Regions from separate parts of the Clostridium sp. CTA-17 genome, predicted to be linked through region 2. Evidence: predicted binding sites of a transcription regulator. Region 2 holds the regulator's gene; each other region holds the start of a gene.

Region 1 (6,127 bases), on a different contig from region 2:
TTTAAAGAAAGCCATTGAAAAAGGAGTACATATTGCCATATCAACAGGAAGGGTTTTTCCGTCAGCTAGAATATATGGGAATATAATAGGAGTAAATGCTCCATTAATCTGTTCAAATGGTTCATATATAAAGGATAAAAATACTGATGAGGTAATATTTAAATCTATACTAGACAGGGAAACTTACTTTAAAATATGTGATATTATAAATAAATATAAGTTTTTAGCTTATGTAGACTCTACAGATGGACTAATAGCAGATACAGATATTCCAGAGGATGATAGTCATAGGCTTATGAATAGCTGGGTAGATGAGGAAGAAAAAATAAAATTTTATAAATATGATGACTTAAGAGATGCTTATGATGAACATGAAGAAGATATATTAAAGTTCATAATAATAAAAAAAGAAGAGGGCCCTAATATAGAAGAAGCAAAGGATGAATTTGAAGCTTTAGAAGGAGTAGATTTAGTTTATGCTTCTTGGGGTGGATGTATAGAGATCATGAAAAAAGGAACTTCAAAGGGAAGTGCAGTTAAAGCCCTTGCAGATAAGTTAGGAATAAGCTTAGAAGAAGTAATATGTATTGGTGATAGTGGAAATGATGTATCTATGCTAGAAGAGGCAGGATTATCTGTAGTAATGGGAAATGCACCAGACTTTATTAAGGAATATGGAGATTATATAACAGATACAAATGAAAATGATGGTGTTGCTAAGGCTATAGAGAAGTTTATATTGAAGTAATAGAAATAAAGGGTTTAATAAAAAAAGAAATTTAGTTTGACATATTGTCTTTAAAGTTATTAAATATGTTTAGAGATAATAATAAAATGTGAATTGTTCATAGAAAGGAATGATTAAATGTTTAGTTTCACTTTTGATGAAAAAGAATATACTTTATCAGAGGATAAATTGCTTTATTTCTTTAATGAAGATGTTGAAGGTTTTGATATAGATAAGCTTTTTGAAATATTAAATAGTAGTGAGGGTGTTAGCTTTGGAAAAGCCTATTATGATGGTCCATGTGAAGAATGTAAATTTGGATTAGAGGAAAAAAAGAAGAGCTTCCCATTTTTAGAGTTTAATATGTTTATTTATTCTAAGAATGGAAAGTTTGTAATAAGCAATATAGAAAAATCTTATGAAGGTCTTACTTACAATAAATTATTAAGAGATAAAAAAGTAGACAAGAGCTACTTAGTTAATATAAATGTTTGTAAAAATTGTGGGAACTTCGCAGTTGAAGTTGAAGAACTTGAGGTATAATAAAAAAGTTTTTGGTATGTATTCTTATAATATAAAAAAGAATACATACCTTTTTTACTTTTGGAAAATTTAATTATATAGAAACAAATTAATAGCTTATATGACATAAATTTAAATGGTTTAGATGATATAATTTAAAACATATTAGTAATAAATTCTAAGAAAGGGGAATAAAAATGAGTTTATTAAAGAAAGTTAGTAAAATAGCAATAGGAGTTACAATGGTATCTTTACTTCTTGTAGGATGTGGAGGAACAGGTAAAAAGGCAAAGGAAAATATACCAGAAGATAAATTACCAGTGGCTACTATTGAGGTTAAGAATTTTGGAACTATAGAGGCAGAGTTATATCCAAACAAAGCTCCAAACACCGTTGATAATTTTATAAGCTTAGCTAATAGTGGATTTTATGATGGCTTAACTATTCATAGAATAGTTAAAGGATTTGTGCTTCAAGGTGGAGATCCAAAGGGAACAGGTACAGGTGGACCAGGATATTCAATAAAAGGAGAATTTTCTTCTAATGGAGTAGAAAATGATATTAAGCATGAAGAGGGAATATTATCAATGGCAAGATCTCAAGATCCAGATAGTGCAGGAAGTCAATTCTTTATTGTTACAAAAGAAGCACCACATTTAGATGGGCAATATGCAGCCTTTGGAAAAGTTACTAAGGGATTAGACGTTGTTCATGAAATAGAAAAGATTTCAGTAGGAGCAAATGATAAACCGGTTGAGGATGTTGTTATAGAATCAATTAAGGTAGATACAAAGGGAATAGAGTATAAGGAGCCTGAAAAGGTTAAATAAAGGAATTTTAATTTATTAATTAATATATTTTTTTAAGATAAGTTTTAAATGATTTTATAATTTAAAACTTATCTTTTATAATATTGGAATTTAAAAAGTCTTAGTGTAAAATTGAAATGAACATATGTTTGCATGGAGGCTTTATGGAAGAGAATAGAAAGATAATTCATATAGATATGGACGCTTTTTATGCATCCATTGAACAGAGAGATAATCCTAAGTATAAAGGAAAGCCATTGATTGTTGGAGGCGATCCAAATAGAAGAGGAGTAGTTGCCACTTGCTCTTATGAAGCAAGAAAATACGGAATACATTCAGCTATGCCCTCTTTAACTGCATATAAATTATGTCCGAAAGCTATTTTTATAAGACCTAGAATGGAGGTTTATAAAAAAGTTTCTAGACAGGTTATGAATATATTAAATGAATACTCTAACCTTGTAGAGCCATTATCCTTGGATGAGGCTTTTGTTGACGTAAGTAAAAGCAAAAGGTGCAAAGGATCTGCAACCTTAATGGCCCTTGAAATAAAGGCGAGAATATTTGAAGAACTAGGTCTTACTGCTTCAGCAGGAGTTTCTTTTAATAAATTTTTAGCAAAGATGGCATCAGATTTTAGAAAACCAGATGGTATAACAGTAATAACAGAGGAGAATTCAAAGGATTTTATAAGAAATATACCTATAGGAAAATTTTTTGGCGTTGGAAGAGTAACTAAAAATAAGTTAAATAATATAGGGGTATTTAAGGGGGAGGATTTACTTAAATTTTCTGAAGAAGAACTTATAGATATTTTTAGTGAAAGGGGCAAGATATTATACGAGTTTGCTAGGGGGATAGATAATAGGCCAGTAAATCCATACAGGATTAGAAAGTCTATAGGAAAGGAAATTACTTTAAGAGAAGACATAGAAGATATAGACGAAATGATAGAGATTTTAGAAGAAATAGCAGAAAGAGTCAATGAGAGCTTAGATTTATTGAATAAGAAGGGAAAGACTGTAACCTTAAAGGTGAAGTTCAATAATTTTAAACATATAACAAGAAGTATTACTTTAGAATACTTTTTAAAAGAAAAGAAAGAAATAATGGAATGCGTAAAAGATCTTATAAAAGTAGTGGATTTTAAAGATAAAAAGGTCAGATTATTAGGAATAACAATATCATCTTTAGAAGAAAATATAATAGTAGAAGAAAGTGAGCAGTTAAGTTTTGATGTTTAGACAAATTATTAACTAGATGAAAACAAATTTCGATAATATAGAAATTATTTAAATAAATAGTATAATAATACTTATAATTTATAAAAAAATATCTATATTTAATAAAGTGATTTGAAATGGAGAGGAATTAATGAACTATATATTTCTAATAATCGGGTTTCTTTTACTTATTAAAGGAGCAGACCTTTTTGTGGATGGGGCTTCAGGAATAGCTAAAAAGCTAGGAGTTCCAGCAGTTATAATTGGACTTACTATTGTATCCTTAGGAACTAGTGCGCCAGAGCTTGCAGTAAGTATATCAGCTGCATTAAAAGGTAGCAATGATATTACCATGGGAAATGTTTTAGGGTCAAATTTATTTAACCTTTTAGCAGCTTTAGGATGTACAGCCATTGTAGCTCCTTTAGTCATAAAGAAGCACATAATAAAAAATGATTTTATAGTAAATTTACTTGCAACTTTTGTTTTGTATGTTTTTACTTTTACTGGACTAATAGGAAGTAAAAATTCTTTATCTAGAATAGATGGAGGAATATTAGTCTTAATGTGCATAGCATATATAATATATTTAATATATACAGTTAAGAGAAGTAATAAAAAAGAAGATGAAGTAGCAGTAACTGCAGAATTTGAAGATTTTGAAGAGAAAAACATAAAGTCACCTAATAGCACAGGCAAAAATATTCTCTTATCAATAGTTGGAGTTATAGGAATAATATTAGGTGGAAAAATAGTTGTCGATTCAGCCTCTGCAATCGCCTTAGGTTTAGGACTGAGTGAGAAATTAGTTGGACTTACAATTGTGGCAATAGGTACTTCTCTTCCAGAACTTGTTACTTCTTTAGTGGCGGCTAAAAAGGGTGAAAATGACATAGCTCTTGGAAATATATTAGGATCTAATACCTTTAACATATTATTAATATTAGGTTTATCATCCTTAATAAGTCCTATAACAATAGCTGCAAGCTTATCAGTAGATTTAATATTCCTTATAGTTGTTACTTTAATAATAGGTGCTTTAATTTTCTTAAATAAGAAAAAGGAAAAAGTGCTTACTAGATATGAAGGATTATTTCTTTTAGTTCTTTATATTGGATATACCGTATATATAATAATGAGAAATTAATTTTTTATAACTGTCTTAAATTAAGACAGTTATTTTTATGTGAAATTTAGTGTATAATTATAGAATTTTAATTTGAATATTGTAGTTAAGAAATTTAAAAGTAGTTTATTAATTAAATAGATAAGTAAAGATAAAATTCTGTTAAATAGAGAGAAAGAATATTACTATTAGGTAAAATATATTGAAACTTTGGTAGTTTGGAAGATATACTTAAAATGAGAATTAACAGTGTTAATATGTAAGCGAAGGAGGAGAAAAAGATAAATAGTTTAATAAATATTTTTAATCAGTATAGTGAATTAGCTATATTTATAAGTTTATTTATAAGTGTAATTATAGCATTGCTAGGTATAGTTCCATCTGTATTTGTTACAGGAGCCAATATAGTATTCTTCGGTCCTATAAATGGATTCTTAATTTCTTTATTAGGTGAAGTTATAGGAGGATGGATAAGCTTTAAAGTATATAGAAAAGGTATAAAGAGATTTGCAGGGAATATTGAAGGAAAATATGAATTAATAGATAAAATTGTAAAGAGTGAAGGGAGAAGTGTTGGGATTTTAATTTTTGAAGGAAGATTAATTCCATTTATTCCATCAGGTTTAGTAACCTTAGCTGCTGCCATGAGTAAAGTTAATAGTTTAATATTTATAATAGCTACTTTTTTAGGTAAAATTCCTTCTATTTTATTAGAAGTTTTAGCAAGTTACGGGGTGATATTAGCTTATCAAAAAAATATAAAGCTAGTTATAGGGATTTTTAGTTTAATTTTATTGTTTTTAACAGTAAAAAGAATAAGAGGAAATAGAGGTTAAATTATGATGGATTTAGTATTAAAAAATAAAAAAATGGAATTTTTTTTGTAAAAAATAGGTTTTTATTGTTGATTTAATATGAATTATATGATTTAATTTAAATGGAAAGAGTCTTAATAATTTGTTAAAGCTTTACAATGTATTAAAGGAGCAACATAATGATCGAAGCAGTAATTATAGCATTAATAATTGCAAAAATAAAAGGATATAATTTAAAACCTTTCTTTAAAAGTTGGACAATCTATCCGATTTTGATTTTTGAAGCTATTTATATAGTCTTTCAAATAAGTATATTTATGGGAAACTATGATGTTGTAAAATGGGCGCCTTGGTTTAAGAGCATATATATGTACTTATTTTTAATACCTATATTCTGGTATAAAGAGTATATAAGTGCTTTAATTGGATCGTTATTTATTTTAGCAGGAACTTTTTTAAATCACATTGTAATGGCTGCTAATGGAGGAGAAATGCCTGTTTTCCCAAGCTTATCTTATTTAACTGGATATCTTAAACCCAATACTATTTCAGAGGTTAATGATATACATATGATAGGAACAAGTACAATAAAATATAAGTATTTAAGTGACATAATAGATGTAGGATATAGTGTTTTAAGTATTGGTGATATACTTATAAGAGTTTTTGTAGTTATAATAATATATGTAACAGTTAAAAAAACTAATGAAAAAAATGTATATAAGCAGAAAAATATATTTGCTTAGTGACAGCGGGGGAGAAATGTTAAAAGTAACTTTGTTTGAAACTTTAGTAAGGGGAATACCAGAAGCTCTTACAATGATGTTGGCTATGTATGCTTTTGCTAATAAAAAATTAGAAAAGAAGGAGTATTTAACTTCGAGTTTAATATTGGTGTTAGTAGT
Region 2 (6,127 bases):
ATCAAAGTATAACTGTTTTAAACTCTATGGATAAAGAAAATAAAAATTATTATAGAGATTATTGTATACTAACTTTATTTTTAAACTGCGGAATGAGATTATCTGAACTTTGTAATATTGAAATAGAAAAAATCAAAGGAGATACCTTAACTATTATAGGTAAAGGAAATAAAGAAAGAACTGTTTATTTAAATGAAGCTTCAATTGCAGCTATAGAAAACTATTTGAAAAATAGAAATGATTCAAAAGCTACTGAAGAAGCTAAAAAATACTTATTTTTATCAAGTAAATATAGGCCTATAAACAAAAGAAGTGTTGAGATTTTAGTGAAAAAACATATAGAAAATGCAGGATTTAAAGATCAAAAATATACACCACACAAACTTAGACATACAGCTGCTACACTTATGTATAAGTATGGTAATGTAGATATAAGAAGCTTACAAAATATATTAGGCCACGAAAATATTTCAACAACCCAAATATATACCCATGTAGATGATGAAACTTTAAGAGAAGCAGTTAAAACTAATCCTTTAGCAAATATAAAATAGCACCACTTCTTGATTTTATGTAAAAAATACGAGGGTAGAACATATGTTCTACCCTCGTATTTTTAGCACTTTTATATAAGAAACACTCTTCTACTTTTCTTTTATTTTAAGTTTTCTAACCCCTGGAAATACTTCTTCTGTCATTTCTTCCATAGTTAAATCATCATTTAAATCTATATCTTCAAGATATTCAATATGATCAAAAGCATCCTCATATTCATCTTGCTTAGCTAAATACTCTTCCCAAGTTTCTGTTGTAAGCTCTTCTTCTAAATCATCTTCCATTTCTTCTTGTTCTTCTTCAGCAAGTTTTTTAAGAGTTTCTTCTATTTTCTTGTTTTCTTCAACTTCTTTTGCTATGTCAGCTATTCTTATGGCTTTTGTATCTATTCCTTGCATCTCTAGACAATCACCGCAATTATCGCAAATCTTCCCATTATACACATCACAATAATCATCATTGTTAAATACTTTTTTATCCATAAAGTCACCTCTTACTTAAAAATCATCTTTTCATTATAACAAATATACTCTTTTTTATCAAATAAAAAGTTATTTTCCCATAAAAAATAATACAAAAATCATCTTATTTTAAGTGTTTTTATGAAAGTTACGGTATGAGAACATAAGTTTGCTATACTCTCCTTACTGTGGTATAATATTACCAAAGAATCGTGAGGTGCAATTACTATGATTATTAAGGAAAATTCAGATAAACAAACTCAAATATATAACTTTTTAATTGAATTTACAAAATCAAAGGGGTATCCACCTTCAGTTAGAGAGATATGTCAAGCAGTTAGCTTGAAATCAACTTCAACTGTTCATGGACATTTAAAGAGATTAGAGAAAAAAGGATTAATATATAGAGATCCAACTAAGCCAAGAGCTTTAGAAATAGTAGAATTATCTAATGAAGAAAAGGAATTAATAGATATTCCTATAGTAGGTAAAGTTACTGCTGGTATGCCTATTTTAGCTACAGAGAACATAGAAGATATGTTTCAAATACCTATAAACTACGTTAAGCACAATAATGATTTATTTATTTTAAAAGTTACTGGAGACAGTATGATAGAAGCCGGAATCTTAGATGGAGATTTAGCAATAATAGAACAGAAAAACGTAGCAACAAATGGTGATATTGTAGTAGCACTAATAGAAAATGAAGCTACCATAAAAAGATTTTTTAAGGAAAATGGATTTATAAGACTACAACCAGAAAACAAAAACTATGAACCTATAATAGTTGAAGATTGCTCTATTTTAGGTAAATTAGTAGGAATTTATAGAGCTTATTAAGAAAAAATGCTAGGAAATTTGTAACGCATAAAATTCCCTAGCATTTTTCTTATTTAACAATATAAAAACTTATTATATTGTTATTATTTTCTTATTATTTACTAAATATTCAACTATATAATCTATACAGAATATTAAATTACACAAATTATCTAAATTGAGTTATTAATTCAATTCACAAATCAATTAATTATGAATTCAACTTACTCTCTAAAACTTCTTTTTCATATTTTAAAGTTTTTATATCTAATTCTAAGGTTCTTTTCTCCAATTCCAACCTACTTTCAAAATCCTTTCTAAGCTTCTCAGACTCTTTTTCTGCCATTTTAGAGTATTTAGTCTCTAATAACTCTAACTCCTTCTTATGATCCTTTCTCATAGCTTCTACAAGCTTTTTATATGATTCTACCTCTTCCTTATAAGACTTCTCTTTTTCTTCATAGAAATTTAACTTTTCTTTAAGAGATTCTTTTTCTAATTCTAGAGATTTTATATGAGATTCTCTTTCTTTTAAAGAAGCTCTATCCTCTTCTCTCTTATTTCGTAACTCTTCATTTTCACCTTTTAAAGATTCTAAAGATTTTAAAGAGGCTATTTCTTCTTTATTTTTTTCTATTAAATCATAGTTTCTGGATACTAATTGAGATAAAGTACTTTTATCTTTTTCTAAAGTTTTTATATTTTCTTTAAGCTCTTCTATTTCCTTTGTTTTAGCTTTATTATCCTCTTTTAAAGTCTTATCTCTCTCTATAAGTTCCTCTTCTCTTCTTTGAAGCCTCTCTATGGTCACATCCTTTATAGAAAGCTTCTTAACAAACTCCTCTTCTGCTCTTTTTCCTGCATCCTCACTCATTTGAAGAGAAGTTAAGAAAAGTTGGTTTATTTTGTTTAAATAATCCTGAAAAGACTCTATTTCTAACTTCCTCTCTATTAATGTTGATTTAGAATTCTCTAATTCATACAGTGATATTAATGCATCTAAACATTGTCCTTGATTTCCAAACTCATCAGATGCTATTTTTTTAAATTTATCAAAAGTTTCTTCAGTTACTCTAAAGCTTTTTACTTTTAATTCTTTGTTTCTGCTCTCTTCCAAAGCACTCTCCTGCCTTTCTTTGTAATACGATATGTAATATATGAAACGTAATACGTAATATTAAATTATTAGCTATTTTTAATTATATATTATAAAAAAGATTTATTCCATAAAAAGAATATAAAAAATAGGCTTTTATCAAAATAAATTTCAATAAGATTTAAAGTAAATAATTTTGAAGAAATATCTTTGTAAATCTTATTATTTTTTGATAAAAGCCTATGTTAATTTTTGTATTTACTAATTTAAATTAGACATATTATTTAAAAATGTTATTTAGAGCTATTAATACACCTATTTTAGCATGGTCAAAAGTTAATCCACCTTGTAAATAAGCTATATATGGCTCTCTTATAGGTGCATCTGCTGAAAGCTCTATAGAAGAACCTTGAATAAAGGCACCAGCAGCCATAATAACCTCATCTGAATATCCTGGCATAGCCCATGGTTCACATTCAACAAAAGAATCTATTGGTGAAGCATATTGAACACCCTTACAGAATTTTATAAGTTTTTCTTTATCGTTGAATTTTATAGCCTGAATTATGTCACTTCTCTTATCATTATATTTAGGAAGAACTTCAAATCCAGCAAGCTCCATTATTCTAGCACAGAATATTGCTCCTTTTAAGGCTTCTACAGCAACATGAGGAGCTAAGAATAATCCTTGGTAGAAATCTTTCATTACCCCAAATGTGCATCCACATTCTGCTCCTATACCAGGTACAGTAAGTCTATAAGATGCTTGCTCTACATATTTTTCTTTTCCTACTATGTATCCACCAGTTGGAGCTATTCCTCCACCTATATTTTTAATTAATGATCCTGCTATTAAATCAGCACCAACATCTGTAGGTTCTATTATGTCTATAAATTCTCCATAGCAGTTATCAACAAATACTATTAAGTCTTCTCTTAATTCTTTAATAGCTTTAATAGCTTCTCCTAATTCTTTAACTTGGAAAGCATTTCTCCAACCGTATCCAGTTGATCTTTGCATATGTATTAGCTTTATTGATTCATCTTCTTTAATCATTTCTAAAGCTTTTTCTATGTTAATCTTTCCATCTACAAGATCTACTTGCTTATAATTAACACCGTACTCTTTTAATGAACCTATATTTTCTTCTCCACTTATACCAATTACACTATGTAGAGTGTCATAAGGACTACCAGTAACAGCTAATATAGTATCTCCAGGTCTTAAGTTTCCAAATAAAGCTGTTCCTAAAGCATGAGTTCCATTAACAAAATGTGGTCTAACTAAAGCTTTTTCAGCATTAAAGATTCTAGCATAAACTAAATCTAAAGTGTCTCTTCCAATATCACCATAACCATATCCTGTTGAATTAGTAAAATGATTATCTGAAATTCTTTCCTCTTGGAAAGCCTTAAGAACTTTTAATTGATTATATTCTCTTATTTCATCATATATTTTAAATTCATTTTCTACATCAATTATAGCTTGATTATAAAGCTTTATAGTTTCATCTGTGAAACCATATTGTTTTTTTAGTAATTCTATAGTTGCATTAAGCATTATTATACCCCCGCATTATTAAAATATCGTACATTTATAAATCTTATCATATAGAAAAAAAATAGGCAAACCATCTAGGGTTTACCTATTTTTCTTTTCTATATTTAATTATCAAAAACTTGCGCGTTATTAAATAAAATAGGTTTAGCTGGTGATACTGTGCTTATAGCATGTTTATAAACTAATTGTTGCTTTCCATCACTATCTAAAACTACTGTAAAGCTATCGAACCCTTTAACGATACCCTTTAATTGAACCCCATTTACTAAAAATATTGTTACAGGAATTCTTTCCTTTCTTGCATTGTTTAAGAATATATCTTGTAGGTTATTGATTGACTTATTCATTCTATTGCCCTCCATAAATTTTTAATATAATTTAATTATAAACCTAAGAATTTATTATGTCATTAATAATTTTGGAAGAAATATCTTCTTCAGAGGCGAAAGTATCTTTCTCTATAAATATAGCTCTAGGATCCTTTCTAAACCAAGTAAGCTGACGTTTAGCATAGTTTCTGCTACCTTGCTTAATCATCTCTATGCATTGTTCTAAAGAGATTTTGCCATCAAGATAATATAAAACTTCTTTGTATCCTATACCTTTCATTGATTGCATATCATCAGTTAATCCCATGGCTTTAAGATTCTTAACCTCTTCTAAAAGACCTTTTTCAAACATTATATCAACTCTTTTGTTTATTCTGTCATAAAGCTTTGCTCTATCCATATTAAGTACATAATAATATATATTATATGGAGTTTCATAAATACTATTCTTAGCTTTAAAAGATGAAAATGGTTTTCCAGTTAACTTATAAGTTTCTAGTGCCCTAATTACCCTTTTTCTATTATTAAAATGTATTGAATTATAGCTTTCTAAATCAATATCTTTTAGCATTTCATGTAAATATTCATTTCCATGCTCATTAGCTATTTTTTCAAGCTCTTCTCTATACTCTTCATCCTTATCACTTTCTGCAAAATTCATATTGCATATGATTGAATTTATATATAGTCCAGTTCCTCCTACTAATATAGGAAGTTTTCCTCTACTTTGTATATCTTTAATTTTCTCTGTAGCTAAGTCTTTAAATTCAGCTACACTAAACTCCTTACTAGGATCAACAAAATCTATTAAATAGTGAGGAATACCTCCCATTTCTTCCTTAGAAATTTTAGCTGAACCTATATCCATGTATTTATATATTTGCATAGAGTCAACAGAGATTATTTCACCATTTAGCTTCTTTGCTAGATCTACTGAAAGGTCACTTTTTCCTACGGCTGTTGGCCCAGCAATAATAAGTAAATTATTATTCATTTAAACTGTCTCTCTCCTTAAGTTATTCTTTTAAACTTCTTATCTAATTCATAACTAGTAAATTTAATTATGGTTGGACGTCCATGTGGACAGTGGAAAGGATCATTTATATATCTTAAATCCTCTATTAAGTTTTCCATTTCTAATATGCTTAAAACATCATTAGCCTTAACTGCCGCCCTACAGGACATAGATGCTATTTTATTATATTTAACCTCTACAGTTTCTCCAGTACCCATTTTCTTTAAGTTATTTATCATAGATGTTATTAGCTCTGTTGGATTTAATTTATCTAAAAAGTATGGTACCTCT
Region 3 (6,127 bases), on a different contig from region 2:
ACATAATGTTAGGTGTTAATGATTATGCTAAAATAAATGAAGCCATAATGAACTTTATAAATGGAAATAATGAAAAAGTAAAAGCTACAAATTACAGTGATGTATCAATTAATGAAGGATTAAGATTGATAACAACTGATAAAGCTACTGCATACTTAAGGATTGCAGAAGGATGTGATAATTTCTGTACTTATTGTATTATTCCTAAAATCAGAGGTAAGTTTAGAAGTAGAGCTTTAGAAAGTATTGTAGAAGAAGCAAAAAAATTAGCTGAAAATGGAGTAAAAGAGTTAATATTAATAGCTCAAGACACTACTAATTATGGCATAGATATATATGGTGAAAAGAAACTTCACTTAGTTTTAAGAGAGTTAGCTAAGATCGAAGGAATAGAGTGGATAAGAGTTCTTTATTGTTATCCAGAGGCTATATATGATGAACTTATAAAAGAGATTTCAGCAAATGATAAGGTATGTAATTATCTTGACTTGCCTATACAACATATTAGCAATAATGTTTTAAAAAGAATGGGTAGAAAGACAACAAAAGAAGAGATAATAGGAAAAATTAATGAATTAAGAGAAAATGTTCCTAACATAGTTTTAAGAACTTCTTTAATAGTTGGTTTTCCAGGAGAATCTGAGGAAGATTTCAATGAACTAAAAGATTTTATAAAAACAATAAAGTTAGATAAAGTTGGAGTCTTTACTTATTCAAGAGAAGAGGGAACACCTGCCGCTATAATGGAAGATCAAATAGATGAAGAAGTTAAAAAAGCTAGAGAAGAAGAAATAATGTTACTTCAAAAGGAAGTATCAGAAGAAATTAATAAAAACAAAGTAGGTAGAGAATACGATGTTCTTATCGAAAAATTTAATGGAGAATATTATATAGGAAGAAGCTATGAGATGGCTCCAGATATAGATGGATGTATTTATGTGAAAGGAAATGGAGCTAAAAAGGACCAGTTCTGTAAAGTTAAAATTGAAAAGGCCCTAGAATATGATTTGGTAGGAGTTGTATGCAATGAATCTTGCAAATAAATTAACTTTAATTAGAATAATTTTAGTGCCCATATTCTTAGTATTTATAGCTTACCAGGACTTACCTTATGGGAGTGTAATAGCAACGCTTATATTCATAATAGCGTCTGTTACAGATCAACTAGATGGATATATTGCAAGATCAAGAAATCAAGTTACTAATTTTGGTAAGTTTATGGACCCTTTAGCAGATAAGTTGTTGGTTACGGCAGCACTTATATCTTTAGTTGAATTACAATTAGTTCCTGCATGGGCAGCTATTGTAATAATAGCTAGAGAATTTGCTGTCTCAGGTTTAAGAACCATAGCTGCATCAGAGGGGTTAGTTATAGCTGCTAGCTGGTGGGGAAAAATTAAGACTGTAATACAAATAATTGCAATAGTGCTTTTATTATTACAAGTAAATATAATTAATTCACCAGGAATTAAGGAGTTAGTTGCAGGAAGCAGCTTTTTAAGAAATTTCTTTATATATGTTCCTGATATATTCTTATATTTAGCTGTTGCAATAACAATAATTTCTGGAGTAGATTACTTTAGAAAAAATAAAAATGTTATAAATACTTATAAATAATGTTTTAAAAGTCAAAAAATAGTCAATTATTAAGACATGAGGTTCCTTTATGAACTTCATGTTGATGTTGACTTTTTTTTTGTATATATTATAATAATAGTAGAACTTATGTTCGGTTATTTAAGGAGGTTAAGTATGGCAAATATAGATAAAGATAAATTAAAAGCTATTGAGATGGCTATGGGTCAAATAGAGAAGCAATTTGGAAAGGGATCAGTAATGAAACTTGGAGAGCAAGGAGCTCCTCAAATGGATGCTGTTTCTACTGGATGCTTAGATCTTGATATAGCTTTAGGAATAGGTGGAGTACCAAGAGGAAGAATTATTGAGATATATGGACCAGAGAGTTCTGGTAAGACAACAGTGGCTTTACATGTAGTAGCAGAGGCACAAAAATTAGGTGGAGCAGCAGCGTATATAGATGCAGAGCATGCTTTAGATCCAGTTTATGCAAAAAGATTAGGTGTTAATATAGATGATTTAGTAGTTTCACAACCAGATACAGGAGAACAAGCTTTAGAAATAACAGAAGCTTTAGTTAGATCAGGAGCTATAGATGTTTTAGTTGTGGACTCAGTTGCGGCTTTAGTTCCAAGGGCAGAAATTGAAGGAGAAATGGGAGATTCTCACGTTGGTCTTCAAGCTAGATTAATGTCACAAGCTTTAAGAAAGTTAACAGGAACAATCAATAAATCAAACTGTGTAGTAATATTCATAAACCAATTAAGAGAAAAAGTTGGTATAATGTTTGGAAATCCAGAAACAACACCAGGTGGTAGAGCATTAAAATTCTATGCTTCAGTTAGAATGGATATAAGAAGAATTGATTCAATAAAACAAGGTGACGGAATAACTGGTAACAGAACAAGAGTTAAAATAGTTAAGAATAAGGTTGCTCCTCCATTTAAACAAGCTGAGTTTGATATAATGTACAATGAAGGTATATCAAAAGAAGGTAATATAGTAGACGTTGGAGTAAAAGAAAATATAGTACAAAAGAGTGGTGCTTGGTTCTCCTATGGAGATATAAGATTAGGCCAAGGTAGAGAAAATGCTAAACAATATTTAAAAGAAAATCCAGCAGTGGCTTTAGATATAGAAAATCAAATAAGAGAGAAATATTCTCTTCCTTTAGCTAAGGCTGTTGAATCAGTAAATGTAGAAGAAAATACAGAAGAATCTGTTGAAAGTTAATAAAAAAGATAAGGATTTCCTTATCTTTTTTTGTTATTCAATTAATTATTACTTGTTAAGAGATTAAAATTCAAAGTTTTATGAATATGTTAACATTAATAAAAGTTTAGAAGTTTTTATAAATGTAAAAAACCTATAAAAGCACACTATATCTGGTATAGAAAGAGAATAAATTTTATTTTATAGCATATAATATACGCAAGGGGTAATCTTGACATAAGTTTAAAATTACTATACAATAATAACAAATACTGGTTTATCATATTCAAAAAATTACAGTGAGAATAGTATGACACCTTTCTACGCGAAGTGTTTTTATAGAGAGAATAAGCGAGGAGGTGTTTATATGGTAGTAGGAATACTTATAGGAATAATAATATTAGGGGTAGTAGGGTTTATTCAATACACTCTTATACAAAAAGCTTCAAAAAATAGGGTGGAAAGCTTAGAAAAAGAAGCTAGTTTAACACTTGAGGAAGCTAAAAGAGAAGCTGAATCAACAAAGAAAGAAGCCATATTAGAAGCTAAAGAAGAGGTGCACAAACTAAGAGCAGATCTTGATAAAGAAACTCGTGACAGAAGAAATGAGATTCAAAGGTTTGAAAGAAGACTTATCCAAAGGGAAGAGTCATTAGATAAAAAAGGTGAAATGCTTGAAAAAAGAGAAGATAGCATAAACAAAAAATCTATAGAGATTCAAGAACTTGAAGAACGTGTACAAAATTTATACGGTGAACAAAGAGCTGAACTTGAGAGAATTTCAAATCTTTCAAGTGAAGACGCAAGAACATTATTATTAGATGAAGTAAGAAGAGAAATAAAACATGAATCAGCTATGCTGATCAAAGAACTTGAGACTAAGGCCAAAGAAGAAGCTGATAAAAAATCAAGAGAAATAATTACTACTGCTATTCAAAGATGTGCAGCAGATCATGTTTCTGAAACTACAGTACATGTTGTTGCCCTACCTAATGACGAAATGAAAGGAAGAATCATTGGTAGAGAAGGTAGAAATATAAGAACTTTAGAAACATTAACAGGAGTTGACTTAATAATAGATGATACTCCAGAGGCTGTTATTCTTTCAAGCTTCGATCCAATAAGAAGAGAAGTTGCTAGAATAGCTTTAGAAAAATTAATTGTAGATGGAAGAATTCATCCAGCTAGAATTGAAGAAATGGTAGAAAGAGCTATTAAAGATGTAGAAAATGACATTAAGGAAGAGGGAGAACAAGCAACTTTCGAAACTGGTGTTCATGGATTACATCCAGAAATAATTAAGCTTCTAGGAAGACTAAAGTACAGAACAAGTTATGGTCAAAATGTTTTAAAACATTCAATAGAGGTTTCATATTTAGCGGGATTAATGGCATCTGAATTAGGTTTAGATGTAAATCTAGCTAGAAGAGCAGGTCTTTTACATGATATAGGTAAAGGCGTTGACCAAGAATATGAGGGTCCTCATGCTGTTATAGGTGGAGAACTTGCAAAGAAATATCATGAGTCACCAGCTGTGGTAAATGCTATAGCAGCCCATCATGGTGATACAGAAATGCAAACTCTTGAAGCAGTACTTGTTCAAGCAGCAGATGCTATATCAGCAGCTAGACCTGGTGCAAGAAGAGAAACTTTAGAAGCTTATATTAAGAGATTAGAAAAATTAGAAGAAATAGCTACTTCATATGAAGGTGTAGAAAAGTCATATGCCATTCAAGCTGGAAGAGAAATTAGAATTATGGTTAAACCAGATCAAGTTGACGATGCAGGGGCAATTGAGATGGCGAGAAATATTGTTAAGAAAATAGAAGAACAATTAGAGTATCCAGGTCAAATCAAGATAAATGTAATAAGAGAAACCCGTGCAGTTGACTATGCTAAATAAATGAATATGTAAAATACATTTTGGTTACAAAATGTATTTTTTTAATTAACTCTACTGAATCATTTCAGTAGAGTTTTCTTATTAATTAAAATAAAATTTAAAATATTTTATCTATTTAAGAAGGAATTAGAGAGTTTATATAGAATATTATTAGGTAAAGGAAAACGTTAACTATTAAATGTAAACGTATCCTAAAAAGGTCTAGGAGGTTTATATAATGGAAGTATTAAAGGTATCAACTAAATCAAATCCTAATTCAGTAGCAGGCGCACTAGCAGCCATAATAAAAGAAAGAAATACTGTAGAGATACAAGCAGTAGGAGCTGGAGCGATAAATCAAGCTGTTAAGGCTATAGCCATAGCAAGAGGCTTTGTGGCTCCAAGTGGAAAAGATATAGTTTGTATTCCTGCATTCACAGACATCGAAATTGATGGTGAAGAAAGAACAGCTATAAAGCTTATAATACAACCAAGATAAAGTTTATAGAGGAACTAAATTTGGTAAATAAATAGATACTGCTATGAGTATATTAACTTATAGCAGTATTTTTTATTGGTTTACTTTAAATAATAAAAATGATATATTGGAAGCGTAATAAAATAAATTTAAAGCAGTAAAGAGGGGATTAGATGATATTATCTAGAAAAGCACAAAATATAGGGGCGTCACTAACTTTAGCCTTAACAGCTAAAGCTGGTGAATTAAAAAAAGAAGGAATAGATGTAGTAAGCTTTGGAGTAGGTGAGCCAGATTTTAATACACCTAAGAATATAATAGAAGCTGCCACTAGAGCTATGGAAGAAGGAAAGACAAAATACACAGCTACATCTGGAATAGTAGAATTAAAAGAGGCTATAGTAAAGAAATTACATGATGATAATAGACTTAACTATGGAACTAAAAATATAATTATTTCAACAGGAGCTAAACAATCTTTAGCTAATGTATTTATGGCGATTTTAAATCCAGGAGATGAAGTTATAATACCAGTACCATATTGGGTAAGTTATCCTGAGTTAGTTAAATTAAGTGATGGAGTTCCTGTTTTTATAGAAACAAAAAAAGAAAATGATTTTAAGGTTACTTATGACGAATTAAAATCAGTTTTAAGTGAAAATACAAAGGCAATAGTAATAAATTCACCAAATAATCCAACAGGAACAGTATATTCAAAAAAAGATTTAGAAGTTATTGCAAAGTTTGCTGAAGAAAATGATCTTATAATAATTTCTGATGAAATATATGAAAAACTTATATATGGAAAGGAAGAACATATAAGTATTGCTTCATTAAGTGAAGATGCCTTTAAGAGAACAGTAGTTATAAATGGATTTTCTAAGGCTTATGCAATGACTGGATGGAGAATTGGATATGCAGCTTGTTACAATGAAGAGCTAATTAAGGTAATGAATAATGTTCAGAGTCATATGACA

What was found. The regulator LexA, encoded in region 2, represses DNA repair genes until DNA is damaged. The targets are predictions, from matches to a motif close to CNAACANNTGTTNG.
Region 1: a site for LexA is predicted at 2,197-2,210, ahead of dinB (DNA polymerase IV). Genes of this name have one in related genera too.
Region 3: a site for LexA is predicted at 1,719-1,732, ahead of recA (recombinase RecA). Genes of this name have one in related genera too.

Annotation. Positions count from the first base shown of each region.
Region 1 covers NZ_BAAABF010000002.1:66,434-72,560, forward strand. Annotated here, with positions in the region: gene ACYUCG_RS04630 (Cof-type HAD-IIB family hydrolase) at 1-748, shown strand, start outside; gene ACYUCG_RS04635 (DUF3785 family protein) at 866-1,270, shown strand; gene ACYUCG_RS04640 (peptidylprolyl isomerase) at 1,447-2,079, shown strand; gene dinB (DNA polymerase IV) at 2,223-3,302, shown strand; gene ACYUCG_RS04650 (calcium/sodium antiporter) at 3,433-4,428, shown strand; gene ACYUCG_RS04655 (TVP38/TMEM64 family protein) at 4,689-5,243, shown strand; gene ACYUCG_RS04660 (DUF5317 domain-containing protein) at 5,402-5,968, shown strand; gene ACYUCG_RS04665 (hypothetical protein) at 5,985-6,127, shown strand, end outside.
Region 2 covers NZ_BAAABF010000001.1:879,994-886,120, reverse strand. Annotated here, with positions in the region: gene ACYUCG_RS03880 (tyrosine recombinase XerC) at 1-554, shown strand, start outside; gene ACYUCG_RS03875 (hypothetical protein) at 645-1,037, opposite strand; gene lexA (transcriptional repressor LexA) at 1,245-1,856, shown strand; gene ACYUCG_RS03865 (hypothetical protein) at 2,047-2,952, opposite strand; gene ACYUCG_RS03860 (methionine gamma-lyase family protein) at 3,212-4,492, opposite strand; gene hfq (RNA chaperone Hfq) at 4,597-4,839, opposite strand; gene miaA (tRNA (adenosine(37)-N6)-dimethylallyltransferase MiaA) at 4,883-5,815, opposite strand; gene mutL (DNA mismatch repair endonuclease MutL) at 5,833-6,127, opposite strand, start outside.
Region 3 covers NZ_BAAABF010000003.1:45,176-51,302, reverse strand. Annotated here, with positions in the region: gene rimO (30S ribosomal protein S12 methylthiotransferase RimO) at 1-1,043, shown strand, start outside; gene pgsA (CDP-diacylglycerol--glycerol-3-phosphate 3-phosphatidyltransferase) at 1,027-1,617, shown strand; gene recA (recombinase RecA) at 1,753-2,811, shown strand; gene rny (ribonuclease Y) at 3,158-4,693, shown strand; gene ACYUCG_RS06720 (stage V sporulation protein S) at 4,911-5,171, shown strand; gene ACYUCG_RS06715 (pyridoxal phosphate-dependent aminotransferase) at 5,324-6,127, shown strand, end outside.